Regions from separate parts of the Sporosarcina sp. P25 genome, predicted to be linked through region 1. Evidence: riboswitches for the same ligand, from Rfam matches in the RefSeq annotation. Region 1 holds a riboswitch; the other holds the start of a gene.
What was found. Region 1 has a riboswitch for lysine ahead of CSV70_RS14005 (Na+/H+ antiporter NhaC family protein). Riboswitches for the same ligand answer to the same signal wherever they lie in the genome.
Positions count from the first base shown of each region.

Region 2: it holds a riboswitch for lysine, as region 1 does, so the genes downstream of both, dapA (4-hydroxy-tetrahydrodipicolinate synthase) here and CSV70_RS14005 (Na+/H+ antiporter NhaC family protein) in region 1, are expected to answer to the same signal.

Region 1 is NZ_PDYV01000020.1:29,309-45,265, reverse strand. It holds gene sufB (Fe-S cluster assembly protein SufB) at 24-1,421, shown strand; gene CSV70_RS14050 (hotdog fold thioesterase) at 1,530-1,913, opposite strand; gene CSV70_RS14045 (MarR family winged helix-turn-helix transcriptional regulator) at 2,125-2,589, shown strand; gene CSV70_RS14040 (NAD(P)H-dependent flavin oxidoreductase) at 2,769-3,746, shown strand; gene CSV70_RS14035 (glutaredoxin family protein) at 3,994-4,230, shown strand; gene CSV70_RS14030 (rhodanese-like domain-containing protein) at 4,394-4,747, shown strand; gene CSV70_RS14025 (DUF72 domain-containing protein) at 4,922-5,782, shown strand; gene CSV70_RS14020 (sulfite exporter TauE/SafE family protein) at 5,782-6,606, shown strand; gene CSV70_RS14015 (bifunctional metallophosphatase/5'-nucleotidase) at 6,612-7,991, shown strand; gene yunB (sporulation protein YunB) at 8,039-8,806, shown strand; lysine riboswitch at 8,862-9,037, shown strand; gene CSV70_RS14005 (Na+/H+ antiporter NhaC family protein) at 9,231-10,799, shown strand; gene CSV70_RS14000 (sodium-dependent transporter) at 10,960-12,480, shown strand; gene CSV70_RS16355 (methionine/alanine import family NSS transporter small subunit) at 12,481-12,615, shown strand; gene lipA (lipoyl synthase) at 12,812-13,777, shown strand; gene CSV70_RS13990 (YutD family protein) at 13,796-14,149, shown strand; gene CSV70_RS13985 (DUF86 domain-containing protein) at 14,247-14,693, shown strand; gene CSV70_RS13980 (TIGR01457 family HAD-type hydrolase) at 14,690-15,457, shown strand; gene CSV70_RS13975 (YuzB family protein) at 15,595-15,831, opposite strand.
Region 2 is NZ_PDYV01000001.1:237,124-253,080, forward strand. It holds gene CSV70_RS01130 (iron-containing alcohol dehydrogenase) at 1-179, opposite strand, end outside; gene CSV70_RS01135 (sigma 54-interacting transcriptional regulator) at 306-2,021, opposite strand; gene CSV70_RS01140 (TetR/AcrR family transcriptional regulator) at 2,308-2,922, opposite strand; gene CSV70_RS01145 (NAD(P)-dependent oxidoreductase) at 3,181-4,089, shown strand; gene CSV70_RS01150 (CoA-acylating methylmalonate-semialdehyde dehydrogenase) at 4,123-5,637, shown strand; gene CSV70_RS01155 (GntP family permease) at 5,746-7,029, shown strand; gene CSV70_RS01160 (transposase) at 7,155-7,760, opposite strand; gene dapA (4-hydroxy-tetrahydrodipicolinate synthase) at 8,273-9,166, opposite strand; lysine riboswitch at 9,284-9,461, opposite strand; gene grpE (nucleotide exchange factor GrpE) at 9,750-10,340, shown strand; gene CSV70_RS01175 (tetratricopeptide repeat protein) at 10,425-11,645, shown strand; gene CSV70_RS01180 (YARHG domain-containing protein) at 11,724-12,797, opposite strand; gene CSV70_RS01185 (S8 family peptidase) at 13,083-14,573, shown strand; gene CSV70_RS01190 (ABC transporter substrate-binding protein) at 14,641-15,681, opposite strand; gene CSV70_RS01195 (ABC transporter permease) at 15,678-15,957, opposite strand, start outside.

The DNA.
Region 1 (15,957 bases):
AATTATGGAACGGAGGAATAATAATGGCAAAACAAATGCCGGAAATCGGCGATTACAAATACGGTTTCCATGACAAAGACGTTTCTGTGTTCCGTTCAGAGCGTGGATTAACACGTGAGATAGTGGAAGAAATTTCTTCAATGAAGGAAGAACCACAATGGATGTTGGATTACCGTTTGAAATCTCTTGAGATTTTCTATAGTAAGCCAATGCCACAATGGGGCGGAGACTTGAATTCATTGAAGTTTGATGAAATCACGTACTACGTAAAACCATCTGAAGGTGCAGAAACTTCTTGGGATGAAGTACCTGAAGAGATCAAGCGTACGTTTGATAAACTAGGTATTCCTGAAGCAGAACAAAAATACTTGGCAGGTGTATCTGCACAGTATGAATCTGAAGTGGTTTACCACAATATGAAAGAAGAACTAACTGATCTAGGAATTGTCTTTAAAGACACGGATTCTGCACTTCGTGAAAACGAAGAGTTGTTCAAACAATATTGGGGTACGGTAATACCGAACTCAGACAATAAATTCTCAGCGTTAAACTCTGCTGTATGGTCTGGTGGATCATTTATCTATGTACCACCTGGCGTAAAAGTAGAAACACCGCTACAAGCCTATTTCCGTATTAACTCGGAAAACATGGGACAGTTCGAGCGTACGATGATCATCGTAGACGAAGGCGCAAGCGTTCACTACGTAGAAGGGTGTACAGCACCTGTTTACACAACTAACTCACTACACAGTGCGGTTGTTGAAATCATCATCAAAAAAGATGCATATTGCCGTTACACAACGATTCAAAACTGGGCGAACAACGTCTACAACTTGGTAACGAAGCGTGCAGTATGTGAAGAAAATGCGACAATGGAATGGATTGATGGCAACATTGGTTCTAAATTGACGATGAAATACCCAGCAGTCATCCTAAAAGGTGAAGGCTCACGTGGTATGACGTTATCGATCGCATTAGCAGGTAAAGGACAGCACCAAGATGCCGGCGCGAAAATGATGCACTTGGCACCTAACACGTCTTCTACTATTGTTTCAAAATCCATCTCTCAACACGGCGGAAAAGTAACGTATCGCGGAATTGTCCACTTCGGACGTAATGCGGACGGAGCTCGTGCCAACATTGAGTGTGATACGTTGATCATGGATAAACTATCTACTTCAGATACAATTCCATACAATGAAATCTTGAATAACAATATTTCATTGGAACACGAAGCAAAAGTATCGAAAGTTTCTGAAGAGCAGCTCTTCTATTTGATGAGCCGCGGTATTCCTGAATTGGAAGCAACAGAAATGATCGTTATGGGCTTCATCGAGCCATTCACAAAAGAGCTACCGATGGAATATGCGGTAGAGATGAACCGTCTGATCAAGTTCGAAATGGAAGGTAGTATTGGGTAAGGGTTGTTAACTCAACGTTTATGCGATATTCCTAACAGTTGAATAAAGCAACGTGCCGATTTCATGCCGATTCAATTCGGATGGTCGGCACGTTTTTTTGTATTTATCTCACTTTTTCTCAACAACAGCAATCGTACATCTCGAAACACTAATTAATTTACCTGCCTCATCCGTGATTTGGATATCCCAAACCATTGATGTGCGTCCTTTATGGAATGGAACGGCAGTAGCGGTGACGATGCCATCTTTTTTACCTCGTATGTGATTCGCATTGATTTCCAGGCCGACTGGATAATGCGTTTCGGGATTTACGTTTAAAGCAGCTGCAATGCTAGCCGCAGTTTCTGCGAGAGCTACTGAAGCACCTCCATGCAGCAATCCCATAGGCTGAATGGTTTTCGGACCAACCGGCATTTCACAGACGACTTTGTCAGGATCAAGTTCTTTAAAAGTAATTCCCAATGCGCCAATCAATGTTTGTTCTAAATCCATACTATCCAATAAATTAAGTTCTTTCATCATTTTCCCTGCCTCCATTTCAATGATATACTTCTATTACATGTATATACATGTAATAGAAGCATACTACTAAGAGTCAAGAGAAATCCAACTTTTAAAAGTATACACATACATATATATTAGAATAAATTATCAAGACGGCTGAAACATTGCGATCTTCATTGTAAGGAAAGAGGTGGACATCATGACAAAAGAGTTGGATCAAGAGCAAGCAAATTATATTATTGACGTGTGTGCTAGTGCAAATCTTCGAACGGTATCTGGTTCACTAACGCAACTGTACAATCATTTATTGAAACCTACTGGATTGAAAATCACTCAATATTATATGCTCGGCAATATTTATACATCGCCAGATATTTCGATTAGTAAATTAGGCGAGATTATGTTGTTGGATCAAACGACTGTTACGCGTAACTTGAACATATTACATGATTCCGGCTTTGTGCAGATCAAGAGAGCGAAACAGGACTCGCGAACTAAAGTAGTCACGATAACAGAATTAGGCTACGGGAAGTTAAATGAGGCTACTCCTATCTGGACACAAGTGCAGGAACAAATTGAAGGCGCTATCGGCAAATCAGAGTATATGGACTTACTGAAGAAGTTGGAGTCACTACAGAAAGTGATTGATGAATTTAAAAGTTGAACCACATAAAAATGAATCTTCATTCATAAAATGATTGACAACTCAAAAAAATCAAGTAAAATACATGTATATACATGTATCAAAGAATGAATATTTTTGAAGAGTAGCAGTGTACGTTCTTTACAGAAATACATTGAACACATTTTGAAAGCGCTTACGACAAAAGGAGAGTGTTACTGATGAATTTAGTAGAATTGAAAAAGAGTATGAGTCTTCCGGTGATCGCATCCCCGATGTTCATTATTAGTAATCCTAAGACGGTGATTGAGCAGTGTAAAGCAGGAGTAATCGGTTCTATGCCTTCTCTAAACGCAAGACCGGTTGCCCAATTCGAAGAGTGGTTGATCGAGATCACAGAAGAATTAGCTGACTACAACGCAAAAAATCCTACTAAACCAGCTGCGCCATTTGCGATCAACCAAATCGTTCACCGGTCTAATGAAAGATTGCAGGAAGATATGGAACTATGTGTGAAGTATAAAGTTCCCATCATTATTACATCTCTAGGTGCAAGAGAAGACGTCTACGAGGCAGCCCATAGTTATGGCGGAATTGTATTGCATGACGTGATCAATAATATGTTCGCAAAGAAAGCAATTGAAAAAGGTGCAGATGGTTTAATTGCAGTCGCTGCAGGAGCGGGAGGGCACGCGGGTCCTAAAAGTCCGTTCGCACTCGTTCAAGAAATCCGTGAATGGTTCGATGGGCCACTGGCACTTGGAGGTTCTATAGCGACTGGCGGAAGCGTATTGGCAGCCGAAGCTATGGGGGCAGACTTTGCATACATCGGGTCACCTTTCATCGCTACTGAAGAAGCGAGAGCAGTTGAAGAATATAAACAGGCAATCGTAGACGCAACTTCGGATGATATTGTGTACAGTAATTATTTCACTGGAATACACGGAAATTATTTAGCTACGTCCATTCGTGCTTCGGGCTTAGATCCAGATAACTTACCGGAAAGTGATCCTAGTAAAATGAATTTTGGCGGAGATGCAGGCCAAAAAGCTTGGAAAGATATTTGGGGCTGTGGTCAAGGAATCGGTATAATCGATAAAGTACAACCGACAAAAGATTATGTTGCACAATTAGCCAAAGAGTATAGTGAAGCAAAGGATAAGTTGGTAGGCGATAGAGTGAATACAGCGAGCAGATAAGAATATTGCGTAAAATTAAAACGTCCATAGAATCATGAAAAAACAAGTATGGTTTAATTCAGACATGCTTGTTTTTTCTATTGATATGTAGTGTTTGTGAATAGATTTGGTTTGCATTCGGTTAAAGAAGTAAGTAGCCTGCTCTTCTTTAAAGACAAACACCTTCGCGTCTAAGAATCAATTGATTGATTTTATACCTAGTGGGGTATATACTACATGTATAAACGAATGGAAAGGAGTTTTTCATATGAATGAAAAAGCAACTGTATATGTATCCTCTACTTGTCCTTATTGTACGATGATGACAAATTATCTTGATGAAATCCATGTGCCTTATGAGACGATCAATGTCTCTACAAATCCTGCAGCGGGAGAACGTCTCGTGGAATTAACAGGACAGATGGGCGTTCCGCAAACTCAGTTGAATGGAAAGTGGATTATCGGCTTTGATCCAGCAAGTATTCACGCTGCACTAGATGCATGAATAAATTCCAGCAGATTTTATTCAACCGAAGCTGTACAATCCAATCAACAGAAGAAATGGAAAAGAAATTATTTCCGCGCTTTTGTATCGGCAACATAGCGTTTGCGGTGATGGGCGTGATTCTCGTCATCATAGAATGGACTCACTAAAGGAGGTACGCATTATGGGATGGATCGTCATAGCACTCATCGTCGGCTTAGTCGTTTGGCGAATGAAGCCTGCAAAAGGTGTGCATTCAATCACGACTGAACAATTAAAAGCTAGAATAAAAGAACAGAACGTCCAGTTTATCGATGTGCGTTCACCGGCTGAATATAAAGGACGCCATATAAAGGAATTTAAGAATATCCCATTGAATGTGCTTTCGAATAAAATGGGAACGCTGAAGAAAGATCAAGAAGTTATTGTCATCTGTCAAAGTGGCATGCGTAGTTCGAATGCAGCAGGCCAACTGAAAAAAGCAGGATTCTTGAATGTAACGAATGTACGTGGTGGAATGAATGCGTGGCAAGGGTAAATAGTAAAGAGGCGTCTCGAGAATTCTATCTCGAGGCGCTTTTTACTTGGAAATACAATTGATCGGAACCTAGGAAATATAGAGAATAGTAAAATCAAGTCAAGAAGTACGGTTTTTCTAAAAATACATAAGATATGATACACTAAGCTAAAGATAATAAGAGGAGGTCTTTCCATGATACATGTTGGTCTGACAGGGTGGGGAGACCATCCGAGCCTATATAATGAAAATACAGTCGCAAATAAAAAACTACTTGACTATAGTAAACACTTTCCAATCGTCGAACTAGATTCGACGTTTTATGCTATACAATCAAAGAAAGTCATGGATAAATGGACAGAGGAAACGCCTGCTAATTTCCAATTCATCGTGAAGGCGTATCAAGGCATTACAGGTCATCAGCGGGGAAAGTTACCCTATGATTCTGAAGAAGAGATGTTCTCGCTGTTTAAACTGTCGATGACATCGTTTGTTGAAGCGGGGAAGCTCGCGATGGTACTGGTACAGTTTCCGCCTTGGTTTGATTGCAAGAAGGAAAACGTTGATCGCATTCGCTATGTGCATGAACAATTACAGCCGTTACCGATTGCTGTGGAGTTTCGCAATCAAACGTGGTATTCTCCAGCTTATCGAGAAAAAACACTCGACTTTCTAAAAGACTTGCACATCATCCACGTCGTTTGTGATGAGCCACAAGTAGGGGACGGCAGTGTGCCTCTAGTCCCCGTTGCGACTGATCCGAAAGTGCTGTTACGTCTCCACGGGCGCAATGATAAAGGATGGGTCAATACAATGGGAGATAGTAAGGCATGGCGTAAAGTTCGCTATCTTTATGATTACAATGAAAAAGAGTTAGAGAGTATGAGTGAAATCGTTAAACATCTTGAGAAACAGACAGAAGAAGTATTTGTCATCTTTAATAATAACTCCGGCCAGCATGCCGCGAAAAACGCCAAACAATTTGCAGGATTACTCAACATAGAATACGGTCAGCCTCTCACCAAGCAAATGGATTTGTTTGAGGAGGATCACTAATGGAGTTTGTTGTACTTGCTTTCATTGGTTTAGCATCGGGTATTATCGGTTCGATTGCTGGCCTGGGTGGCGGAACAATTTTGGTTCCTGTCACATTATTTGTCGGATTAAATTTAGGAATGATACCTGATATTACACCACAAAGTGTAGTGGGCTTGTCGGTCATCATGATGATTGCGAACGGACTTGGATCGACACTGTCCTATATGAAAGTAAAGACAATTGATTATCGTAGTGCCATTTTATTTTTCGCTGCGAGTATACCTGGGATCGTACTCGGTGCGCTAGTCAATAAAAGCGTAAGTTTGTCTTCATTTAATTTATATTTTGGTATATTGCTCATTGTTTTATCTACACTGTTATTAACGAGGAAATATTTGAAACCGATTAGATGGTTTGTGGACAACGGAAAAAAGATCAAATTTACTGATCCCCAAGGTAAAACGCATATCTATGGATACCCAATTTGGTTTGCTATCCTATTGGCGTTGTTCATTGGATTTACATCGGGGTTATTCGGAATTGGTGGCGGTACGATGATCGTGCCGGCAATGATTTTACTCTTCTTGTTCCCGCCACATGTGGCTGTCGCGACATCCATGCTGATGGTATTTTTATCAGCAATCGTCAATTCGATTTCGCATATTTCACTCGGTCATGTGCCGTGGCTCTATACGATTCCTGTTGTGCCGGGAGCCTATTTCGGTGGAATGCTCGGAGCCTATTTAAATAGCAAAATGAAATCAGAGACATTAGTTTTAGTCATACGCATCATTTTACTCGTCTTTGGACTACATTCCATTTATGAGGGGATTTGGGGTTGACACATATGAAGGAAACAGTAGCGACGATTCATATTTATCATACGAATGACATCCATAGTCATTTCGAAAATTGGCCGCAAATTCATCACTTTCTTAAAAAGCGGAAGCAACTAGCGGAAGCCAATGGGGAGTCTTATTTTCTATTTGATATTGGAGACCATATTGATCGGTCACATCCGTTTACCGAAGGAACAGAAGGTAAAGGAAATATCGAATTATTAAACGACGCAGGATATGACGCAGTAACGATTGGCAATAATGAAGGAATCACCATGTCTAAGGAAGCGCTGAATAGATTATATGAAGACGCGCACTTTGATGTAATGCTCTGCAACTTGACTGAACTGGATGGTAAGCTGCCGTACTGGGCGAAAACGTCCAAGGTATTTGAGACTACAGAAGGTGTGCGCGTCGGTGTCATAGGTGCCACGGCGCCATACTACGCGTTTTATGAACAACTTGGCTGGAGCGTAGGCGAACCGCACACGGCGTTGCAGGAAATGGCACGCAACTTGCGTCCGCAATGCGATGTCATCGTTTGTCTTTCGCATTTAGGCATCAATGAAGACCGTCTTTTGGCTGCGCAATGTCCGGAAATCGATGTTATTTTAGGTGCACACACGCATCATTTATTACAACATGGTGAATGGATCGATGACACATTACTTGCGGCAGCAGAAAAGTTTGGTCATTATGTCGGTCATGTTCAAGTTGATGTAGACCGTATGACAGGTCAAGTCGTTCATATGAAAGCAGAGGTTTTTCCAACACAGATGATGGAAATGTCAGAAGCGGATATTGAACAAGTGAATAGCTTATTTGCTAAAGGAGAAGAGGCTCTAGAAGCTCCAGTATTTTATAATCCTGCACCATTATCACAGCGCTTAACAGGAGATAGTCCATTATCGTCGCTGTTTGGTCGCGCATTACTTACGTATCTCGATGCCGACTGTGCACTATTCAATGCAGGGATTTTCCTTGGTAGTTTAGGTAAAGGGTGGGTGACGAAAGGGGATTTGCATTCTTTATTGCCACACCCTATCAATCCTTGCCTTATCCATCTGGATGGTGCTGATTTGTTGACGATCTACGAGGAGTCACTTGATCCAAAGTGGACAGAACTTCCGATAAGAGGTTTAGGATTTCGTGGTACGCTGATGGGTAGCATGATACATGAACATTTATACCGCAACATGGACGGAAAATTATTTGCAGGCAATCGTTTGGTGGAGCCTGGTGAAATGTATACGTTGGCCACACTTGATATGTTCACGTTCGGCTTTTTCTATCCGTTATTAAAGGAAGCGAAAAAAGAATATATCATGCCAGAAATGATTCGCGATATTCTCGGTTGGTATGGAAGAAAATATTTCAATGAGCGCTAGTTATGTCCGCCTCTTATTTCGCATAATGTGAAGTAGGAGGCGTTTTCATGCGGTTTTATACGAATCAGAAACGACCAAAGAAATTTAATTATGGCAAAACTATACTGCGCTTTGTCATCCCGACTATTTTGGTGGGAGTGGCGATATTTTTCTATACGGTCAATAAACAGTTAACGCCAATCTATACACAATATGCCGAAGTGCAAACGCAGAAAATAGCTAGTCACGTTATCAGTCAAGCTATTAAAAATCGGTCCACGAGTGTCTACGATGTTAATGAAATTATCGAAAATATTCCCGATAATACGACAGATACGGTGACGACTAAATTTAACGCAGAAATCATCAGCCAAGTCATGTCAGAAATTCATCAACTCGTAGAAGATCATCTAGAGCGTGCTGAAGGCGGAGATTTGGATATGTTACCGCCACTCGGAGATCTCGAGTATAATCCAGATCGCATGCAAAAAGAACAAGGTATCGTGTTCTTCGTTCCACTTGGGCAAGCGACGAATATACCGCTAATCGGTAACTTGGGACCGAAAATCCCTATACGTTTTCATGTCGTGGGTGATGTACATGCGAACGTTGAAACAAATATACGGGAATTCGGCATTAACAATGCGTATGTAGAAGTGAATCTGATGTTGCAAGTGAATGTACAAATCATAGTTCCGCTAGCGACAAGTAAGAGTGTCGTAGAACAGGAAATTCCTATCGCAATGGGATTAATTAGAGGGAAAGTACCTCAAATCTATTCGAAAGGAGAGCAAACGCCAGCACAAATCGAAGTCCCACTTGAGAAGACGGAGTAAATGGGTGTTGTGAACAATGTCGATTATTGCTACACTAAGTATAGAAGAATATCGAGACTTACGTAGAGGCTGCATTGTTTATGAGTACCTGGCGAGAGAGTGACATCTATGACCGCGAGCGAAAGGAGGCAATGCCGAAGTTTGAGAAGAGTCAACTTCTCAAGTTGGGGTCATTTCGAAGAGGAATGACACTGTCATACAGCGATAAATGTATGGAGAGCTACAGTTGCCAATTGTACTGCGATTTATTCAATACTTTGCTTTGACCAATTGACTGGCCGACTCCTACACGTATGCTACTGCCTGTGGGGTTGGCTTTTTTATCGGGAAATTTTGGAATTACAAGATAGTATCTGCTTTCCACTCTTCGAAAGATCTTCTGCATTTCGATATCATCTAGCAACTAGAAAGAGGAGGAATTACAATGATCGGAACATGGGTCTCTATTTTGCCTCCTATTATCGCCATCGTGATGGTGTTAGTGACAAGGAGAGTATTATTATCATTAGGAGCGGGAATTGTTACAGCGGCTTTACTTTTAGCGAACTTTGCTCCATTTGAGACACTGAAAGGTATATGGAAGGCCATGACAGTTTCATTTTGGGATGGCGGGCTTAATACATACAATATATTTATTATGCTATTTCTATTATTACTAGGTGTCATTACGGCATTCGTCAGTCTATCCGGAGGAAGCGCCGCTTTTGCACGTTGGGCAGTTACTCGTATCCGTACAAAACGTGGAGCCAAGCTGTTGACGATGGGGCTTGGGATTGCAATTTTTGTGGATGACTATTTCAATGCTTTGGCAGTTGGACAAATTGCAAGACCAATTACAGATCAGCACAAAATCTCTCGTGCGAAATTGGCCTATTTCATCGACTCTACGTCGGCACCCATCTGTGTCGTGTCGCCCATCTCAAGCTGGGGCGCATTCTTGATTGGACAACTTGCGCTTATTTTAGGTACGACGGCAGCGGTGAGCTATTCACCATTAACTGCATTCGTTTTGATGGCACCGATGAACTTCTATGTCATTGCGACATTGTCCATGGTCTTCTTCTTTGCTTGGACGAATAATGACTTCTTTGAGATGAAGAAGCATGAAGATCGCGCCATGAACAAAGGTGAACTATATGACCCAAGTAAAGAAATCCCAGGTCAGTTGAAAGAAGAATTCCCTGAGCATACGCATGGAAAAGTTCGCGATTTGGTTGCGCCGATCTTGACGTTAATTGCGGTGACACTCGGCATGATGATTTTCACGGGCTATAAAGAAGCAGGCGTTTTCGATATTTGGGCAATATTTGAAAATACTGATGTACCGTTCTCTCTAGTAATTGGTGGTGTTACAGCTACTTTGCTAGCTATGTTGTTATATATTCTACAAATGAAAAAGAACGAAACTGCAAGTGTATCATGGATGGGCCGTGCATTGATTAGCGGAGTGAGAGCGATGATGCCTGCTATTCTTATTTTGATTTTCGCTTGGGGATTGACTGAACTAATCGCTTCCCTCGATACAGGTCTATTCCTTTCTACGATGGTAGAGCGTATGAATATTCCTGTCACTTTCCTTCCGGTATTGATCTTCGTATTAGCAGGATTAATGGCGTTCTCGACAGGCACTTCATGGGGTTCTTTCGGTATTTTGATGCCAATTGCGGGTACGATCATGGTCAATGCAGCACCTGAACTATTATTACCGGCATTGGCGGCAGTACTTGCAGGCGCGGTATTTGGTGATCACTGTTCACCGATTTCTGATACGACTATACTTTCTTCTACTGGAGCGGGTTGTAACCATATGGATCACGTATCCACACAGTTACCTTATGCGCTTGTCGCAGCTGGTGTAGCTGCAATTGGGTACATCGTTCTCGGAGTGACTGGTTCTGTCTGGATCGGTTTAGTAGCTGTTATTATTACTCTGATAGTTTTATTTACGTATTTGAGCACTAAAGGTAAGAAACGCTCAGAACAAATAGCATAGTTTCCCTTTTAGACTAAGAGTGATAATTACTTCATTCTTAGTCTAAATTTGTTTTGACATCTCTAATTGGGCTGTTTATACTAAATATACAGAACTAAAGTTGTCAGAATAAATTGAATGGTGAAAGTTTTGTAAAATAACAAAAGAGAGGTGAAGTTGTATGGAGAATCGTTCACAGTGGGGAACGAGAGCAGGTTTTATACTAGCTGCGGTGGGATCGGCTGTAGGACTCGGAAACATTTGGCGCTTTCCTTATGTCGCTTATGAAAATGGCGGCGGCGCATTTTTTATCCCGTACTTATTTGCACTTTTAACAGCTGGTATTCCGATTCTGATCATGGAATTCACGATTGGTCATAAATACCGTGGATCAGCCCCACTATCATTCTTCCGTTTGAATGGTAAAAAAGCTGAGTTTCTAGGTTGGTGGGGGATTTTTGTATCCTTCGTTATTTCTACCTATTATGCCGTAATCATTGCATGGGCCATGAAATATACCGTCTACTCATTTAGTTTATCGTGGGGAAAAGACCCGGAAGGATTCTTCTTTGGAGACGTTCTGAGCTTAGCCGATAACCCTGGGGAAGTTGGAGGACTCGTTGGAGGCGTAGTACTACCATTGCTCCTTGTCTGGGTGATTTGTTACATCATCTTAATTGGCGGCGTCAAGAAAGGGATTGAGTTGGCGAATCGGATATTTATTCCTGTTCTTTTCCTACTCTTCTTATTTGTCGTCATCCGTGCCATCACACTTGATGGAGCCATGATTGGACTGGATGCGTTCTTTAAACCAGATGTCGATAAGTTACTGAACCCCCGTGTATGGGTTGCAGCGTATGGACATATCTTCTTTAGTTTATCGATCGCGTTTGCAATTATGATCACGTATTCTAGTTATTTACCGAAGAAATCGGATATTACAAATAACGCCTTTATTACAGGTTTTGCTAACTCTTCTGTCGAGTTACTGGCAGGTATCGGAGTGTTCGCCGTACTAGGATTCATGGCAACAAATCAAGGAGTAGATGTAGCAGACGTAGCTACTGCAGGTGTAGGGCTTGCATTCGTCGTGTTCCCTGAAATTATTAATCAAATGCCAGGATTAAATGGCCTGTTCGGTGCATTCTTCTTCCTGTCACTGACACTTGCTGGTATCACATCACTCATCTCGATTTGTGAAACGTACATTGCAGGTATGTCAGATAAATTCAATATTTCAAGACGTCGCTCGGTGACGATCGGTATTGGACTTTCAGCAGTCATCTCCATGCTGTATGCAACGAACGGGGGGTTATACTTCCTAGACGTGGCAGATTACTTCATCAACCAATTTGGTATCGCGGTCATCGGTTTAGTGGAAGTTATCTTACTAGCTTGGGTGTTCAGAAAACTCGGATTGTTCGAACAGCATGCGAATGCAGTATCAGATATTCGTCTTGGCTGGTGGTGGAAAGTATCGTTATCATTCATCACACCGTTAGTATTGGGTACGATGTTATTCTTCCTGATTAAAGACAATATTGCAGAAAACTATGAAGGGTATCCTACATCGTTCTTATGGACGATTGGCTGGCCGGTAGCAATTGGGGCATTCGTGATGTCGATCGTTTTCACCTCATTAAAATGGAAAGACAACACAAGAATCGTATCAGATTATGAAGAAGATAAAGGAGGGCTATAAATGGATACAGGAATGAGCGGCTCTGCAATTCTCATGATGCTACTCGGTGTGACCATCATCTGGGGCGGTCTATTTATTAGCATCTTTTACGCTACGATCCTCAGTAAGTTTCGAAAGAAATTCAAAATCGAATAGTAAACGATGGACACTTGTAACCGGACATTTGGTTGCAAGTGTTTTTTGTTGTGAGTTGGCATGAGCTCCTTTCAGTTGTTTCACCAGTGGAGCTGTTCTAGCAGAATTCGTCTTTATAGTGCATATCAAATGCTGTCTATAATTGAAGGTTATCTGAATTTATGTTACATTGACATGAGTAGAATCTATCAACAGAATGGAGTCGGTAGCGTTGTCATGCAAACCTGAAACAGGAAGAAAATCTGAGCATGTTAGAAAGCCGGATTGGCTGAAAATTAAGCTAAACACCAATGAGAACTATACAGGTTTAAAGAAATTAATGCGCGAAAAAAACTTGAATACCGTATGTGAAGAAGCACGTTGTCCGAACATTCACGAGTGTTGGGGAGAGCGACGTACAGCTACTTTTATGATCTTAGGGGCTGTGTGTACACGGGCATGTCGTTTCTGTGCAGTTAAAACAGGTTTACCTAACGAACTTGACACCGCTGAACCGGAACGCGTAGCAGAATCAGTTGAATTGATGAATTTGAAACATGCCGTTGTCACAGCTGTAGCACGTGACGACTTGAAGGATGGAGGATCTGCGATTTTCGCGGAAACCATTCGTGCGATTCGCAGGAAAAATCCATTTACTTCTATTGAAGTACTGCCATCGGATATGGGTGGAGACATAGAAAACTTGCAACGTCTGATGGATGCAAAACCAGATATCCTCAATCATAATATCGAAACAGTACGCCGGTTAACTCCGAGAATTCGTGCACGTGCAACATATGATCGATCACTGGAATTACTTCAACGTGCAAAAAACATGTATCCTGAGATCCCGACGAAATCTTCCTTAATGGTAGGACTCGGAGAGACAGTGGAAGAAATTATTGAGACAATGGATGATCTTCGTGCACACAACGTAGATATCATGACAATTGGTCAATACTTGCAACCAACAAAAAAACACGCTAAAGTGGTAAAATATTATTCGCCTGATGAGTTTGGTGAATTGCGTAAAATCGCAATGTCTAAAGGGTTCTCTCATTGTGAGGCGGGGCCGCTTGTGCGTTCAAGTTACCACGCAGACGAGCAAGTTAATGCTTCGGCTAAAGAAAAACAGCGCCAAGGTGACGAACTGCTGAAACTTGAAGGACAAGCGAGCAGTTAAATGGAAGTGAAGCAGAGAATGGTTATTTTAGAGAATATGCAGTATGAAATTGCAGAAGAGTTTCGCGATGGGTTTAATGAAGAAGCCTTGAACGAACGCTTTAGCGAAGTACTGCTAAAGTATGACTTTATTTTGGGTGACTGGGGATATGGACAATTACGATTAAAAGGCTTTTTCGAAGACCGTAATTCCAAATCCACGTATGAAACGAAAATCAGCACTGTCCAAGATTATATTTATGAATACTGTAATTTCGGTTGTGCTTATTTTATCTTGAAAAAGATTGGGAAAGTAAAAGCAGAACAAACAGAAGTGGAAGCTGTAGCCGAAGCAGCACCTGAAACGGCATCTACTCCAAAAATAGAACAATAAAAAGGAAAGCTTCGGGCAAATTTGCTCGGAGCTTTCATTCGTTTTGCAATAAATATGGTAAGATAGAAGTATGAAGTATATGAGGAGGAAGAACATTATGTATTTTGTAGATCAAAATCAAATCAATAAAACGTTAGTGTATATGGAGCAGTTAATCGATATTTTTGAAAAGGAAACAAACTGGCTTCAAAGCGATATAAATAAGTTGGCTTTAGAACGAATTGCACATGGCTTGATTGAAGGAATCATTGACGTAGGAAATTCTATGATCGACGGATTCATCATGCGTGATCCTGGAAGTTACGACGATATTATCGATATTCTTGAAGATGAAAAAGTGATAAAATCTGAACAAGCTATTCCATTAAAAGCTTTTATTTCATTACGTCCAATGATTGTCCGCCAATTCGTGGAAGTCGATGCAGATAAAGTAGTCCTATCCATTCGAGAAACGCTTAATGAACTACAACAATTCCCAGGACAAGTTCGAGACTACTTAACGAATGAATTAGGTCCAGTTTCGGCGTTTCTTCCAACAGAATGATGGGCCAATATAACGCGTATTGCTTCGATTTGGATGGCACGATGTATCGCGGTAGTGAACCGATCCAAGAAGCTGTAGATTACGTTGCAGCATGCCAAGCTGAAGGTAAGGGGACGTATTTCATTACGAATAACGCTGCCTTGACACGCACTGCGCAACAGAAGAAACTAGCTGGTTTTGGAGTGAAAACAGAAACGGATTTCATCATAAATTCAGCTACCACACTGGCTCGTTATTGCAAACTGCATTATGATGGCGCCCACGTCATGATGATTGGTGAAGAAGGATTGCGTGAAGCGTTGGAACTTGAAAATATCACAATCACTACGACGAATCCTGATGTGGTGTTAATGGGACTCGATCGTCAGATTACATACGATAAACTTGCGGATGCTTGTCTGGCGATACGTAACGGTGCCCATTTCTTAGGTACCAATCAAGATATCAAATTCCCTACCGAAAAAGGACTAGTACCAGCTAACGGTTCTTTTCTAAAGTTGATGGAAGCGGCGACTGATACGAAGCCGCTTATCGTAGGAAAACCAGAGCCGCATATGCTGGAGTTCATCCGACAGCAAGGTGGGTACGAGAAAGAAGAAATGCTTCTGATCGGCGATAATTATGATACGGACATTATGGCGGGTATTCGCTATGGTATAGATACGGCGTATGTCGCAACCGGAGTCACACCTATGAAAGAAGTGTTAAAGAAGGCACAACAACCTACTTATTTGCTGCATTCACTTGCAGATTGGCTGAAGTAATTAAGAAGCGATCTAAGGAGCCGTACCGCTACGGCTTCTTGTGATGGCTTTTTTGTTGTAAATGTTCAATCTGAAACGCAAAAAAGATGCCTTAAAAGCGCAGTAGCTTCCAAGACATCCTGTTGACTTTATTTTTATTAAAAAAGTGGATTTTCTTCAATAAACTGATAAATTTGCTTCGTCAGTTCATCCGCAGTATCCGCTTCGACAAGTTCACCATTAACAATCGCGTACAACGTATCACTACACTTCGTACAATAGCTCAAACAGCCATATTCCAGTACGTCGATGTTTGGATCGCGCTCCAACGTTTCAAATACGGGGTAGGCTCCATTTGCCAAATTACTCATACAAAATTCCACGATGGGATTCATCTTTCTCACCTCGCCTACTAGAAATGGTACTCTTTTTTCTCAAAAGCGTCAATGAACATGACATATTGTGAAAGTTATCACAAACTGCTATAATAACAAATAGAGATGCACGAGAAAATAGACATA
Region 2 (15,957 bases), on a different contig from region 1:
ACAGAGTGTTCCAATAATTCACGCTGACACTCTTCTACGTATCCGAGATTCTGCATGATTTGGTCGCTGATGATCAGTGCTTTCTTACCGAGATGTACAGCTTTTTCACCAATCTGTGCAAATGAATTTTGCTGGTACAGTATGGTGGGTGGCATTTGAAACGTTTTGCAAGTTTCCATCAGGTCAGCTCCTTACATTATAATACGTGTAATAAAGTAGGACGTTTAAAACAGTAATAAAAAAGTGTAGCGTCTAGGCTACACTTTTATTAATAAACAGAGTGTAGCATTAAGGCTACACTCTAGTCAAATATTAAATTTTCTCATTTTTTTGTATAACGTCGTTCTGTGGATGCCAAGCAGCTCAGCGGTCTTTGATTTATTGCCGTCTGTTTTATCTAGTAAATCGATAATCATCTTTTTTTCTTCTGCGTCTTGTTTCTCTCTGATATTTTCCAATGTGTGGATATTTTGTCCATCCACGATTAGTTGGGGTAAATCTGTTACGTCGATGCTATTGGAATGAACCGTGCTGACTAAGTGTTCTAGCACGTCAATCAATTCTTCGATATTGCCTTTCCATTCGTAATTCATTAAGTACGTCACAGCCGAAGTGGTAAAAGACTTCTCGGGTATTTTATGTCTGAAACATATTTCCTGCATATAGTGTGACAGTAAATAGGGAATGTCTTCTTTCCTGTTGCGAAGTGCAGGAATGGTCAGTTGCAACGGATTTAATTGGGCATATAACTCGGAGCTGAATGCATCACTTTCGGCTAATTCATATAAATTTTGTGTAGAAGAAATAATGAGTTGGACAGGGAAGCCTTCTGGAGCGTGTCGTAAACAGTCCAGTAACTTCATTTGTAAAGTCATAGATAATGCTTCTATATCTTGTAAGTAGAGTGTGCTTTCGTTACCGGAAGTGAGGATTCCATGCATGCCGAAAAGCTGTTCGTCCACGTTTTTTAAGACCTCTACCGTACAGTGTATGATCGTAAATGGTTTTGATGCGAGTGGGCTTAATAAGTGAATGCTTTCTGCGAATGCCTTTTTCCCGGTGCCTTTTTCGCCTGATAGTAAAACGACAGCTTGTGTCCGTGCAGCAGTCCGCGCTTTTCTTTTCAAGTCGGATATCGCTTCACTCGTTCCGATAATTTGATTGAGACTCGAAAAGCCTTCTGATGATAGGGGAGGAAGTTCTGTATCGGCCATGACTTTCTGCAGTTGCAATCGTTCATAGATCCGGTAGATGTCCGAAACCCCTTCAAAAATGAGCATGCCGATTGCTGCGACTACTTTGCCATTTTTCCAAATAGGGATTCGGTGAACGACCATGTCTTGCCCTTGTATATTTTGTAGAACGCCTCTTTCCGGAATGCCTTTTTGGACCGTTTCATGTAAATTCGTGTTTTCAATTACGTCTGTTACATGCCTTCCCATTGCCTCGGATCTAGGTACACCTGTGAATTTGCTATATGCCTCATTGAATTCGATGATGATCCCATTTTCATCGACTACCGCAATACCTTCATACGCTTTTTCAAGAATAACAGATAAAATATCCGTCACTTTGTCATTTTGTATATAGCTTTCCATCAGTGCCGTTAGCCCTTTGAAGATTTCTTTTTGCGTTAGGAGGCCTGTGAGCATACCTTGTTGATTTTTCACCATATAGACAGCCGGATTGTCGGATTGAAAAGGGAGTTCACTCAACAATGACTGCTCATCTATTTCAGCTACTTGCGTGAAGAACATCGTCTCGAGCAACATATGTTTGTCACGGCCACTGACGAATTCTTCCAGTATATGGTTTGGAGTCATCATGCCAATCGGTTTATGATGTGAATCGACAACTGGAAGAAATTCAAGTTTCAATTCCTTCAAAACTTTAGCCGCTTCTAGCAATGTCTTATCTGATTGGATGACCGAAAAGTTTTCATTCATCCAATTCGCTACAGACATCCATTTCTTATCGTTTTCAAATTGTATGAGTGTATGAATAAATGCGTCTTTAAACATTAGAGCCTCCATGAGATATCTATTTTTACGTTGTGTTAGTTAATTATAGCTTGAAAATTATACATGTGCACGGGACTGAATGAAGGGAGAATGTATTTCGAACTTGCAGTAAAAACACCTTCCATAAAAATCGGTAGAAGGTGTTTGGAATTTACTATAGTTGAAACCGAATGCATTCGAGTGGTTTCTGTTGTGCGTGAAAGAAACAATAGATCTTTACGGTGAAATAGCTAGCGATCAGTAAAGGGAGTCTGTTCTGTCATTACACTCTCGTAAAAGATTTATTTCATTCACTATCACATTTTAGTCCATCTAACACTACGGAAGTAATACAGTGAATTTCTACTACAGGATCCAGACGTTCTCTAAAAATGATCCAATCGTAGATCGTTCCGCGCATGCAACGTGTGACGAGCATTGAAATCTCATCAACCGAAAGCTCTCGTTTAAACTCATTTCGTTCTACTCCTTCTTCTACATAAGAGCGAATGATTTGATACAGTTGGCGATTTTGGTCAGTTAAATAGTGTTCATCATCTATCGTTAATGCCAGTGCGCTTGTGTAAATCGTATGAATGAAATCTTTTCCTAAGACATCCCTTAAATACGTCATTTGGCCTTTATAAAAAAGAAGAATTTTTTCTGAAGCCTTGAGATCAGCGGGAATGCTAGGAATGAATGATAGATAAAATTCATCGATATCTTTAAATTTTTCTAAGAAGACATCATATTTCGAATTAAAATGAACGTAGAATGCCCCTTTGGAAACGTTACATGCTTTTGCGATACTTTCTACCGTTACATTATCGAAACCTCTTTCATGGAAAAGCTCTAGGCCTTTTTCTAGGAGGTTTTTCTTCGTCTCTTGCGCTTTTAATTGACGGGGTGTAAGTTCTATCATGTTCTGTTCCTCCTTTACCATGTTTGTTAACAGGATACCATGTTAGCAGGTTTATTTAAAATTTTTAGAAAATGGGTTGACTAATTGGATAATTCTAGATACTATTGAGTGACTGTAGTATGTGACTACGGTATGTGAAATAAATTAAGGATCATTATGTAATTATTAATCGTTTACAAATTGTTAGGTTTCTATATTTTTTTATTGTTAATGACAACGCTTACATTTTTATGAGCGAATTAAAAAGGAGGAATATGTATGGCGAATGAAAAGAAGATTGGTTTTATTGGGCTTGGAAATATGGGTTTCCCGATGGCGCGTAATTTATTGAAAAAAGGCTACTCCGTTTACGCTTTGGATATCAATAAAGAGTCGGAACAGAGCTTTGGAGAATTAGGGGGGCATGTGGGTCTTACCACTGCTTCGTTACTCAAGGAAGTGGATCTCGTTTTCACCAGTCTACCTACTCCTGCTATTGCGGAAAATGTGTATTTAGGTGAAGAGGGAATTGTGAATAGTGCTACGAAGCCAGTAGTATTAGTGGATTTAAGTACGATTTCACCTGAGCTGAACAGGAGAATTGAAATAGAGGCATTGCAACAAAATCTTGAATACTTGGGCGCGCCGGTAAGTGGAAGTGTCAGTGGTGCGGTGAACGCTACGTTATCCATTATGGTAGGTGGCGAAAAAGAAACGTTTGAATCGGTACTGCCTCATTTACAAGCTATTGGATCGAATGTATTTCATGTAGGAAAAGATCCGGGTGTTGGTACTATTGTAAAGCTCATCAATAATATGATGGCGGGTATCCACAATCAAGCAGTTGCGGAAGCTCTCTCACTAGCGAAGCTTGCGGGTGTTAATCAGGATATCGTCTATGACATCGTTAACGTCAGTTCGGGCGCGAGTACAATTCTTACGCGTAACTACAAGACGTATATTTCACAGGATGAGTACAATAAAGGTGCATTCACGACTTCATTATTATTAAAAGATTTGAAGCTTGCGAAACATGTATCAGATTCACTTAACGGAGAGCTACCGATTACTTCGCAGCTGATTAAATATTATGAAGAAGAAGTAGAAAAGGGTCATGCTCATGAAGATATGTCTTCTTCGTATTTGATGATTCAAGACAAGTTGAATCATCAAAAGCAAAACGTATAAGAGAATTCATTATAAATTAGGAGGAATAGATCTATGCAAAAAACAGATGTAAAGACGTTAACTCATTTTATTAATGGTGAAGAGGTTGAAGGCAAGAGTGGACGTTTTGGAGATGTCTTTAATCCTTCCACTGGAGAGAGGATTGCAAAAGTGCCATTGGCTTCAACAGAAGAAGTGAATGAGGTCGTGAAGCTAGCGAAAGAAGGGTTTACGCACTGGTCTAAGATTTCAGTTGGAAAACGAATGGAAGTACTTCACAAGTTCCGTGCCCTACTTGTAGAAAATACGGATCGATTGGCCTATGCAATTGGTGAAGAGAACGGAAAAACGCTCTCTGATGCAGCAGGTGAAATCTCACGTGGTATCGAGTCGGTGGACTTTGCGATTGGTGCTCCACACTTGTTAAAAGGTGAGCACTCGGTGAATGTGGGGGGAGAAATCAATTCGTATTCCATGCACAAGCCATTAGGTGTTGTAACATGTATTTCACCATTTAACTTCCCGGTAATGGTACCTGTCGCGATGAGTACGATGGCGGTGGCAGTAGGTAACGCGATGATTCTGAAACCTTCAGAAAAGGTTCCTCATTCTGCATTAATTCTTGCGGAGCTATGGTCTAAAGCGGGATTGCCAGCTGGTGTTTGGAATGTGGTCAATGGCGATAAAGAAGCTGTCGATGCCCTGCTTACGAATAAAGACGTTATGGCTGTTAGCTTTGTAGGGTCGACACCGGTAGCTGAAGCAGTTTATGAAAAAGGAACAAAAAATCATAAGCGTGTACAGGCATTTGGTGGCGGAAAGAATAATATGGTCATCATGCCGGATGCGGATATCGATACAGCGGTGAATTCATTCCTTGGCGCAGCTTACGGTGCCGCATCACAAAGGTGTATGGCAATTTCTTCTGCGATTCCTGTAGGTCAGAAAACAGCTGAAGCATTTGTTGCCAAGCTAACAGAAAAAGTGAATGAACTGAAAGTCGGAAAGTTCGATGACAAAGAAGCAGATTTCGGACCTGTGATCAGTGCTGAAGCAAAAGCGAGTGTAGTGAAATCCATCGATTTGGCTATAGAAGAAGGAGCCGTCCTAGCTGTGGACGGACGAAATCCTAAAGTAGCGGATGAAGGAGGCTATTACTTAGCACCAACGTTGCTTGATCATGTAACAACAGACATGAGTGTGTACAAGGAAGAAGTCTTCGGTCCTGCACGAATCGTGGTTAGGGTAGATACGCTCGAACAAGCGATTGATCTAATTAATGAGCACGAATATGGTAATGGCGTGACGATCTTTACCAACAGTGGAAGCGCTGCACGGACGTTCACGGATCAAATCGAAGTGGGAATGGTAGGGGTAAATGTTCCGATTCCCATTCCAGTTGGTTACCATAACTTCGGTGGATGGAAACGCTCCAGATTTGGTGAAGGGCAAATGTTTGGTCCGGATACGGTTCGCTTCTTTACGAAAACCAAAACCGTTTCTGAGAGATGGTTTGATACTTCTTATAATGATGAAAGCAAAACAGATTTCGACTTCCCAAGTAGTTAATTGACCATAAGCAGGATCGTAGTGAATATTTAACTCCGATCCTGCTATTTTTCTAAATTAAAGTCGTTTTATTTTGAATAGTACATAGTCAGTTGGAGGAGGGGTAGTATGTTAGGGATATTTATAGGTTTAGTGTTACTCATGGTATTGGCTTATAGAGGTTGGTCGATCATCTGGATTGCACCGATTTGTGCAGGAATCGTAGCATTATTCGGTGGATTAAACTTATTGGACGCGTATACGGATACATATATGACAGGGTTCGTTAACTTTGCAAAGCAATGGTTTCCGGTATTTATGTTGGGGGCAATTTTTGGGAAGTTGATGGAGTACAGCGGAATGGCCCATTCAGTAGCTATTGGAATTTCACGCGTTTTTGGTAAAGAGCGTGCAATCATTGGTGTCATTGTGGCAGCAAGTGTATTGGCTTACGGTGGTGTGAGTGTGTTCGTTGTTGTATTCGCAGTCTATCCATTGGCTCTGAATATGTTCCGTGAAGCAAATATTAGCAGACGTCTTCTTCCAGGAGCGATTGTAGCGGGGATGATGACATTCGCCATGACGGCATTGCCAGGTACACCGCAAATTCAGAATCTGATCCCGACACAGTACTTTCATACGACGGCGGCAGCGGCTCCGATTATCGGACTTGTTTCATCGGCGTTCATGATTGTCTGTTCCATATTGTATTTGAATCGTAGAGTACGAGTGTTAAGAGAAGCAGGGGAAGTTTTCGAAGAACGTGAAGAGGACTTGAATGCTGAACCACGTACGAACTATCCACATATCATACTTTCGTTATTACCTTTACTGGCTGTTATTATTACATTGAACTTTTTAAAATGGGATATTGTCATAGCCTTGGCAACGGGCATTGTTCTAATTTTACTCATTTCTATTAGAGAATTCAAAGGCTTCACAAAAGCCGTAAACAGTGGAGCGAGCGATTCTGTTATGGCGATGATCAACACGAGTGCCGCAGTAGGATTCGGAACGATTGTACGATCCGTTCCGGGCTTTGAAAAGTTAAGCGACGCGATTTTAGGAATCAATGCAAACCCTTTAATCTCTGAAGCCATTGCGGTAAACGTTTTAGCAGGAGCGACAGGGTCAGCTTCCGGTGGTCTTGGTATCACATTAGAAGCACTAGGCTCGCATTACTATGAGATTGCAACCACTACGGGTCCTGCGCCCGAAGCCTTTCACCGCATTGCATCGATTGCATCGGGTGGATTGGATTCTCTTCCTCACAACGGGGCGATCTTGACGATTTTAATTGTGACAGGTATGACCCACAAGGAATCGTATAGAGAGATGGGTGTGATCGCGATAGTGTTCCCTATGCTTTCATTGATTCCTGCGATTGCGCTTGGGATTATGGGGATTTATTGATGGTGTTCGCAAACGGTACCAGGTCCCCACACAACTTCTAAACTATTCAGACAACCCAGTGTATCGCGCCAAAAGACTTCTAATCCAGTACATTAGAAGTCTTTTGGTATTTCATTATATTGAGATTAAGGGAACGCTTCTAGAATGTCCTTACTTTTCTGGCGGTTCAAAATATCCTCTATGTCCATCAAACAATAATGCACGTAGGCTTCTGTAGTTTTCTCGAATGGTTGAGGTAGGCAGTGTGGGAGTTTTGATGTATCTAGATACGGATAAGGTGACGGTGCAGAAGAGTGATAGTAGGGGAATGTGCTGAATGGATAATCAGCCAAATGCTTGACCAAAGGTGTTTTTATTGTGATCGGATTGCGGTGAATATAGCGGCTTACAGCGAGCATTGCGTATGGAGATTTTACTTCTTTAGAATAATATCGGCCCTGATAAAGTTGTCCAATATATCCATAACGTTTAGAGTAATAATCGCTGTATTTTCGATTGATATGCCGCATGATTTTAGATAGGCTGTCTTCAGATTGAAGTAGAATATGATAGTGATTGGTCATGATACAGAACGCGAAAATTGTGAATTGATAATAGATAGATGCATGGCCTATGCATCGCATCAGATGCCACATATCATCTTCCGTGTTGTAGATGTTCTGTCGGTTATTGCCACGCATGACGACATGGTAGTTTGCATTCGGCCTCCAATTCCGTTTACGTCTTGCCATTAACCTCTCCTCCTATTATTTTGTGAATATATTGAGTATAGTGGAGAAGTTTTATTTTGGTCAAAAGAGTGAAATTGAATTTTGGAAAATGGAAAGTGCGTACGAATAACGTTATAGGTTTGAAGAATTGAATTTTTGCAGCTGTTACAGTAGAAGAATTTAATTCCTGAGTGAATTGAGTTCGAATTGTGTGAGGACCTGGTACCGTATCGTATCACAGCTGAATTGTGTTCGAATTGTGTGAGGACCTGGTACTGTGTCGGTATCACAGCCGAATTGTGTTCGAATTGTGTGAGGACCTGGTACCGTATCGTATCACAGCCAAATTGAGTTCGAATTGTGTGAGGACCTGGTACTGTGTCGTATCACAGCCGAATTGTGTTCGAATTGTGTGTGTACCTGGTACCGTATCGTAGAACCTGGCACCGTATCGAATGAATCAAAAAGCTGCTACGAGACGACCATATCATACGGTCGACTCGCAGTAGCTTAAAGTGGTTTCTATATATGGATCAAAGGCCGATTGCGGATTGGTTTCGAAGCGCTAGAAGGTCTTTTAACGATTCTACTTGTTCGTCAGGCAACGCAATCATCGGTAAACGAACGCCACCAACCGGTACGCCCGTCAAGTTCAGCGCGGCTTTTGTAGGAGAAGGGTTCGGTGCAGCGAACATCGCTTGCATGATCGGCAATAGGCCACGATAAATGGTAGCAGCTTGCTTGGTATTGCCGGTCTTGAAGTGGTGCATCATTTCTTGCATTTCATTTCCTATAATATGAGCAGAAACCGACACAATGCCTGTGCCGCCAATAGCGAGTACAGGAAGTGTAGACGCATCATCACCTGTGTAGACAAAGAAGTCATCTCCGGTATGTTCAATGATCGCCGCAACGGCTTCTAGATCACCACTTGCTTCTTTGACAGACGTAATATTCGATACGTTGTTAGCCAATCGGATAATCGTTTCGGGCAACATATTCACGGCACTACGTCCTGGGATGTTATACAGCATGACTGGTAATGTAGTCGTTTGTGCAATCGTCTTGAAGTGCTGGTACAATCCTTCTTGACAAGGCTTATTATAATACGGGACGACAAGCATAATTCCGTCGACGCCAGCTTCTTCTGCTTGGATCGTCAAGTCGATGGATTCTCTTGTACTGTTTGTTCCTGTACCTGCAATAACTGGCGCGCGACCTGCCACGGTTTGCACAGTGAATTTGAATAGTTCTACTTTCTCTTGTGCAGTAAGAGTAGGGGATTCTCCTGTCGTACCTGCGACAACTAGTGCGTCTGTTCCATTGGCTAGTAAGTGATTGATTAAGTTTTGTGTTGCTGGGTAATCGATGTCTCCTCTTTCATCAAACGGAGTAACCATCGCTGTCATAATTGATCCGAAATTCATTATTCTCCACATCCTATCATTTTATTAAAAAACATAGAGGTGGGGGCGGTACGTAATTGAACGCAAAAAGCAACAACGAGGGCTCGCTGTTGCGTTGAAATAATGAATTATTTCTTTGCACGAGATAGCCCACCATATAGTTTCCTATATGACAATCCTGCACTTGTTCAGTCCAGAATCAGCTTGGAGATCATGAGTGTCTCGCCGCTTCGGCAAATTCCCCTTTCCACAATCTTCACAGAACCTCATGATTCTCTGATTGTGTACTAATGGTTTTTGCGCCTCTATCCTTACTCCGAAATTATCGAAATAAGTGAAAGTTTAATTAATCCCTACTCTACTTGTTATCTGAAGAAATAGCAACCTTAACATTTCTAGATGAATGTTCTGTCTATCGATGCCACTTCGTGCAACAATGGGTCAACAAGTGTACGAAAGTCGCCTCATTCCTTCGACAATTCACTGCCCAGTATTGTGTTAGCCTCCAAAAAGTGCTATCTTATCAGTATAATAGCCTAAGGGTAAACTGGGCTTTTCTTGCTTGATTTATGCATTACATAAGTTTTCTGAAAAGGGGAATTCGATGAGTACTATACATGAGTCCGCGAATAACAGGCCGGAAGAGTTACAGCGCATATTGGATAAAGAATTATTACAGTTGGAGAAAATTACGATTGAAGATTTCGAAGTAGATCCTATCGAGAAGCCCGTCACACAAGAAGATTTAAAACAATTTCAGCAATTTACATCGACGAGTTTTCGCTCCCTAGAAGAATTGTTGGAGAGCAATCAAGCCGTCTTGCCCGTTGATGAGGCCATCACGCGTTTGCAAGATGAAGCATTGCAAGACCGCGTCCAAATGGCAAAACGCGCGGTGCAAATCTTTAGTTTATTTGAAGACGTGCGTCAAACGGTTGATCCTGCATCTGTCGATTTACTTGCACAATTGGATGCCGTGATGGATCAAGCGCAGCTTTTACTTGAAGAAATCGGTATAACAGAGTTACCGGTGTACGATGAGTATTTCGATGAAAGCTATATGGAAGCGGTTGGCACTATACCCGAAGAAGAAGCACAAGGGATCGAGCGTTTTAAAGTGGCGGCTGTATTCCGCAGAGCCTTTTCAATAGAAGGTCAAGTCATTCAAGATGCACTAGTGAAAACGGTTTCGTAAAAGGGGGAACGTTTATGACGAGCATAACAATTGATCAATGGGTGAGTCACTACGTACGCCCGTTTAGTAGGTGGAGGTGATTCAATGAGTTCATTTACTAACGTTCCTATGCTAATTCAGCAAATGCAACAAGAGATACGACAGAAACGTTACACGATGGCACTTGATACGATACGGGAATTGGAAAAGTTGAATGTTAGCCGCAAGCAGATTCTGTGGCATAAAGCGTTGCTTGAGAGTAAGGTCGGAAATTTGCATGTGGCATTAGCTTACCTGAAGGAACTAGATAGCGACGAGTCACATGCCATTAAATTGAAGCAAACGATTACCGACAATTGGGACACGTATACGCAGGTCATCGATGAATACAACCATGCAGTGTCGGAAATTCAGCTAGGATTTGGTGAAAACGCACTACATATTATTGATCACGCGATTCAACTGGCAGGAAAACTGCCCGTCCCGATTGAATTATATCGTATGAAAACGGTCTTGTTGGCGCGTTATGAAAGCGGTACTTTATCTCGTTATACGGCGGGGCTACCTTTGTATGTACTCGACGATCCGACTATCAAACGTGCTGTGGCGGCAGAACCTCCACGTCCAGATATCGCACGACCGGTTCCTAAACCTAGGCGCAAACGTAAGCTGAAAAAAGAGGCGGTAGTGCTATTCGCTAGTATTGCGACCGTGCTGTTAGTATTTTTCGTCTGGTTACTAGCGAATCTACTGACACAGCCTGAAACCGCTACGGAGTCACCCACTACAGCACCGGTGAAAAAACCGGCTATTACGGAGACTGTGTCTAAGAAAGAAGAGCCGGTTGAAAAAAGAGTAGAAGTGGTAGAGCCAAAAGAAGAAACGGAGCTTGCATTCGTTTCAAATGAAGCAGCGAATATGTATTATAATGAAGGCTATAGGCAATTCGTAAAGGAAGACTTCCCAGCAGCTGTTGCGTATTTAGAATACGCTGTGCGCACGGAAGAAAGTGATTACTTCACGGACGATGCATCGTACTTCCTAGCTTCGAGTTATTTACGCGAGCAGAAGTATGAAGATGTCGTGGAGGTCGCGAAAGCATTCCGTAAAGAACAAGATGTGAATTATATGGAATCACCTTACCGAGAAGGGATTCGTCTTCAGGAAAGCCGTGCTTTGTGGCAGCTCGGTGAAGAGGCACAAGCGGTTTCGATTTTGGACGAATTGATCAACAAGCCCGATGAAGACTGGGTGACGTATGAAGCAAGGGCTATGAAGAAGTTTGTAGTAGAAGGCGAGAGTGGGGATGACGAAGAAGCTAGCTGAGTTAGCTTGTGACCGCGCTACTCCACAAAAAAGAGGAGCAACCCGCGAAGTCAGCTGACTTCGCGGGTTGCTCTTCTTTCATTCTTGTGATTTAATCAACTCAATATTATGCTTCTCCCACTCGGTCATTTTTCCATCGAAGGATGGATTCGGTTCGTACCAAGACTGTGAGCCAAAGTAGTTCTGCAGTTCTTTTGATTTGAATACATAGCCGTGCCGTGCATAGATTTCATTGCGCGCTAAACGTAAATCATCTTTTGACAGTCCTTTTAAATCGGAAGTATCGAGGAAGACATCACCGCTGTACGAGATGATGAAATGGTCGTTTGAACCGCCAACTGGTACTTCTTTAATCACTTCTTTGACAATTACCGTTTCGACAGGTTCTTCTTTTACGACGTCGTTTTGCACGACTGGCAAATCGTTGTCGGTTTCCGTATTGGTTGCGATCGCCAATTCTTTGATCGAATCAAAAGCGAGATGAACCGATTGCTTCGCTCCGAATACGTTTGCTTGAATTTCTTCGCGCACGCTTTCATCATTCAAAGTGGTCGTCATTTTGATTGGATATATCCCTGCCATATACGGGCCAAATTCTGCTTGTTCTTTACTTTTTTTGATATAGCCCATCTCTGTATCATGAATTGACAGGACGGTTTCCTCCCCGATAGATTTCACTTTGAGAATATAGCCCGTCGGATTGATCGTATAGCGCGGGAAGAGGCCGAATCGTTTTCCTGTTATGCGCATGGAGAACATGCCTTCGTCGGTCTTTTCTTTTAAATTAGTTTCTACTACTTGAACGATAGAAGGGTTTTTTTCCACCAATGTAAGCAATGCTCCAATACTTTCTGCATTGATCGAAATACGACTATCTTTCGGCACAATCAATTCATGCAAAGCATCATGATCCTGCTCGATCAGCGCTGAAATAAAGTGCTCAGTTGTTGCCTTACGACCGTATTTAGTTTCCATAGCGTAATAGCTTGTAATCGCGACTAGCACAATAGCTAGTAATAAAATCGGGTACACTGGTGTTTTCAGTAACGACCGTTTTTTATTGGAATAGCGTGATGCCAGAAATGCTTTGCAGTGTGTACAGTACTCTTGCTGTTTTCTATTCATTTCATTACATATCGGACATTTTTTCATATAAATTCTCCTACTTCATGCTATGGCTCTCTCTTTTAAAATGAGTATAGATACCAATGTAGTCAAGATTATACTATGACTGACGGGATTATTCTAGACGTAAGGCAGGTAGTGGCATAAAGGAAGTAGGCCGTAGAGTATTTAGGAAAGTGGGTTTCTCAAAATATCTCAGGTAAAGTAGTCCTATCTAACGTATAGGATGTATGAAGATGGTAAATGGTGAGTTATAATGGTTTAAAAGAATCCCATATTGCTAAAGTGTGACAGGGAAGAAAAGAGGGTCGAATGAAAAGACAGCATCATCTACTTTTGATTATATGCATTGGATGGATGGCGGTATTTGGTTTACAAGAAATAGTTAGTGCGGAAGTGATTTCAAATGAGTTACTGGTAGAGTATGAAAATAATCGCCAAACGTTTTCTATAGACGAAAACTTATCGGGTGTAGAAAACCGCGAAACTATTACAGACGAAGTGGAGTTATGGAGCTTTACAGATTCTGCTGAGATGCTTCTGATGAAGGAACAACTTCTCGAAGATCCAAATGTTTTACATATTGAACCGAATTATGAGCGCTCTTCACATGTCGTATTCAACGATCCTCTTCTTGTGAAGCAGTGGTGGATTCCACAACTAAAGCCGCAGTTGATGTGGTCTAGGGTGCAAGAGCAAAAGAAAAATACCGTCGTAGCCGTCATTGATTCTGGTATTGATCTATATCATGAAGATTTACAAGGGCGAATACAGCCAGGCGGTTATAATTTTTACGCAGATAATACGAATGTTCAGGACGTCAACGGCCATGGAACCGCAATCGCAGGCGTCATTGCGGCTAGGGCTGGGAATCATCTAGGGGTAGTGGGAATTACAGGAATATATGATACCAAAGTATTGCCGTTGAAAGTCTCGCATCTGAACGGGCTCAGTAAAGTGTCAGATAGTATCCAAGCGATTGATTACGCCATCAAGAAACAAGTCGACGTGATCAACATGAGTTACGGAAGTAGCCAAGCTTCCCAATTGGAGGAAAAAGCGATACAGCGTGCAGTGGAATCGGGTATTACGGTCGTTGCGTCTGCAGGAAACGATGCAATGGAGGGAAATTCCATCATGTTTCCTGCATCCTACGCTTCTGTAATTTCAGTGGGGGCAACAGAAAGAGATAATCAGCGCGCTTACTTTTCAAACTATAACTCTCACGTTAGCTTAGTTGCTCCAGGTGCGGCAATCTATACAACAACAATTAATAATAGCTATAAGTCAGTCAGTGGAACTTCTTTTTCAGGACCTATGGTAGCAGGCGCAGCGGCGTTATTGAAATCTATAAAGCCCGAAGCGACGCCCACTGAGATTAGACGGTTACTTGAAACGACCGCGACAGACTTAGGGGCGCCGGGAAAAGACATTCATTTCGGTGCGGGATTAGTTAATATAGAACGACTTAGCAACGCATTGCTGAATGAATTTAAGGGCGATTTTCCTGAACTGCATGTACAACCAAATAAGGTATTCAAAATCAAGTTCACTAGTGCATTGCTACTGGAAGAAGACTATGCTCGACATATTTACATTACCCGTTCGCCAAATAGCACAGAACGTATCGAAAGTTTTACAGCGAAAGTGGATCCTTTAAATAGTAAGCAATTATTCATTACACCAACTACTGAATGGCCACAAGGGGTTCATTATTTACGTGTGGATCAAGGTGCGCAAAATAAGAATGGAGTTGCGATGAAGAAGTCATTTGCTGTGAAGTTTACCGTACTGCCTCACTAATCGAATATCATCGGAAAAGGCTATTGCGGTCCGTCATGGAGACTCTCGCAATAGCCTTTTGAGTATTTTATTTCGTTAATTTAGAGAACATTTCTCCCGTATTGATATCTAAGATCATCTCATCCACTTCAGGTTTCGTCTTGATCATTTCCATTTCATGTAGCCAGTCCCGTACTTCTTTCCAAGACGTTTCATCCAGCGTGCCAAATGCTTCACCATCTGTATCCATCTTAGGTAATAACACTTGTAAACTTTCCGTTTCGATTGCTTTGTCTAGCGGGAAGTTTGCTTGATCTTGGTTGTTCAGCAAGAGGTCGAGTGCTTCTTCGGGCTGTTCTACCATAAATTCATAGCCTTTTTGAGCTGCTCGCCAGAAAGCCTGGATGGCGTCTTGTTCTTTATCCCATGTATCATCACTCGTCAACAACACGATTTCACTATAATTCGGCACGCCATAGTCTACTGGATTAAAGTAGCGCGTTTTGAATCCTTTCGAGTCCATAACAGGCACTTCGTGGTTAATAAATGTTCCTGTTACGGCATCGACGCGTTTCGAAACGAGTGAAGATTCCAATTCAAATCCAACATCGATCATATTCACTTTGTCATAATCGCCACCGTCATTCGTTACCATCGTTTTAATCAGAGATTCGTTCAGTGGAATTCCAGGATAGCCAACTGTTTTGCCTTCGAGATCTTTAGGTGATTGAATCGAGCTTTCTTCCAACATGACTGTGTAATTAAGCGGCTCACGTACGATGGAGGCAATCGCTTTAACCGGAATATTTTCATTTGCTTGCGCTAAAATGACGTCCGGTTGGTAATACAATCCAAGTGTCACTTTACCAGCTGCGGTCAAGTTCATTGGGTCGGTCGGATTGGCAGGGAATTGAATGTCCACTTCCACGTTTTCTTCATTAAAAAATCCTTTTTCTTGCGCAACATATATATAGCTATGTACGGCATTCGGATACCAGTCGAGCATAATGCTGACTTTTTTCTTTTCATTGTTCGGTGTCTCTTCTTGATTGGCAGGGGTTGTATCATTTGTACATCCCACTAGAAGTAGAAGAAGACACGTGATGCTAAGGAACAGACGTTTTTTCATTGATGATTCCTCCATTGTAAAAAGTATTTTTCTATTACGACAACGAGTAAAAAGAAGATAATGCCTACTGCCGAAAGCAAGACGATCGGTGCGAATACAGCAGCACTATCAAATTGCGTCATCATTCTTCTGCTGAAATACCCAAGTCCTGCCTGCGCGCCTAACCATTCTCCAATGGCCGCACCGATTACGCTAAGTGTGACCGCCACTTTGAGTCCAGAGAAGAAAGATGGCAAAGCGGAAGGTAGGTCTAGCTTATAGAAGATATCTTTGGCG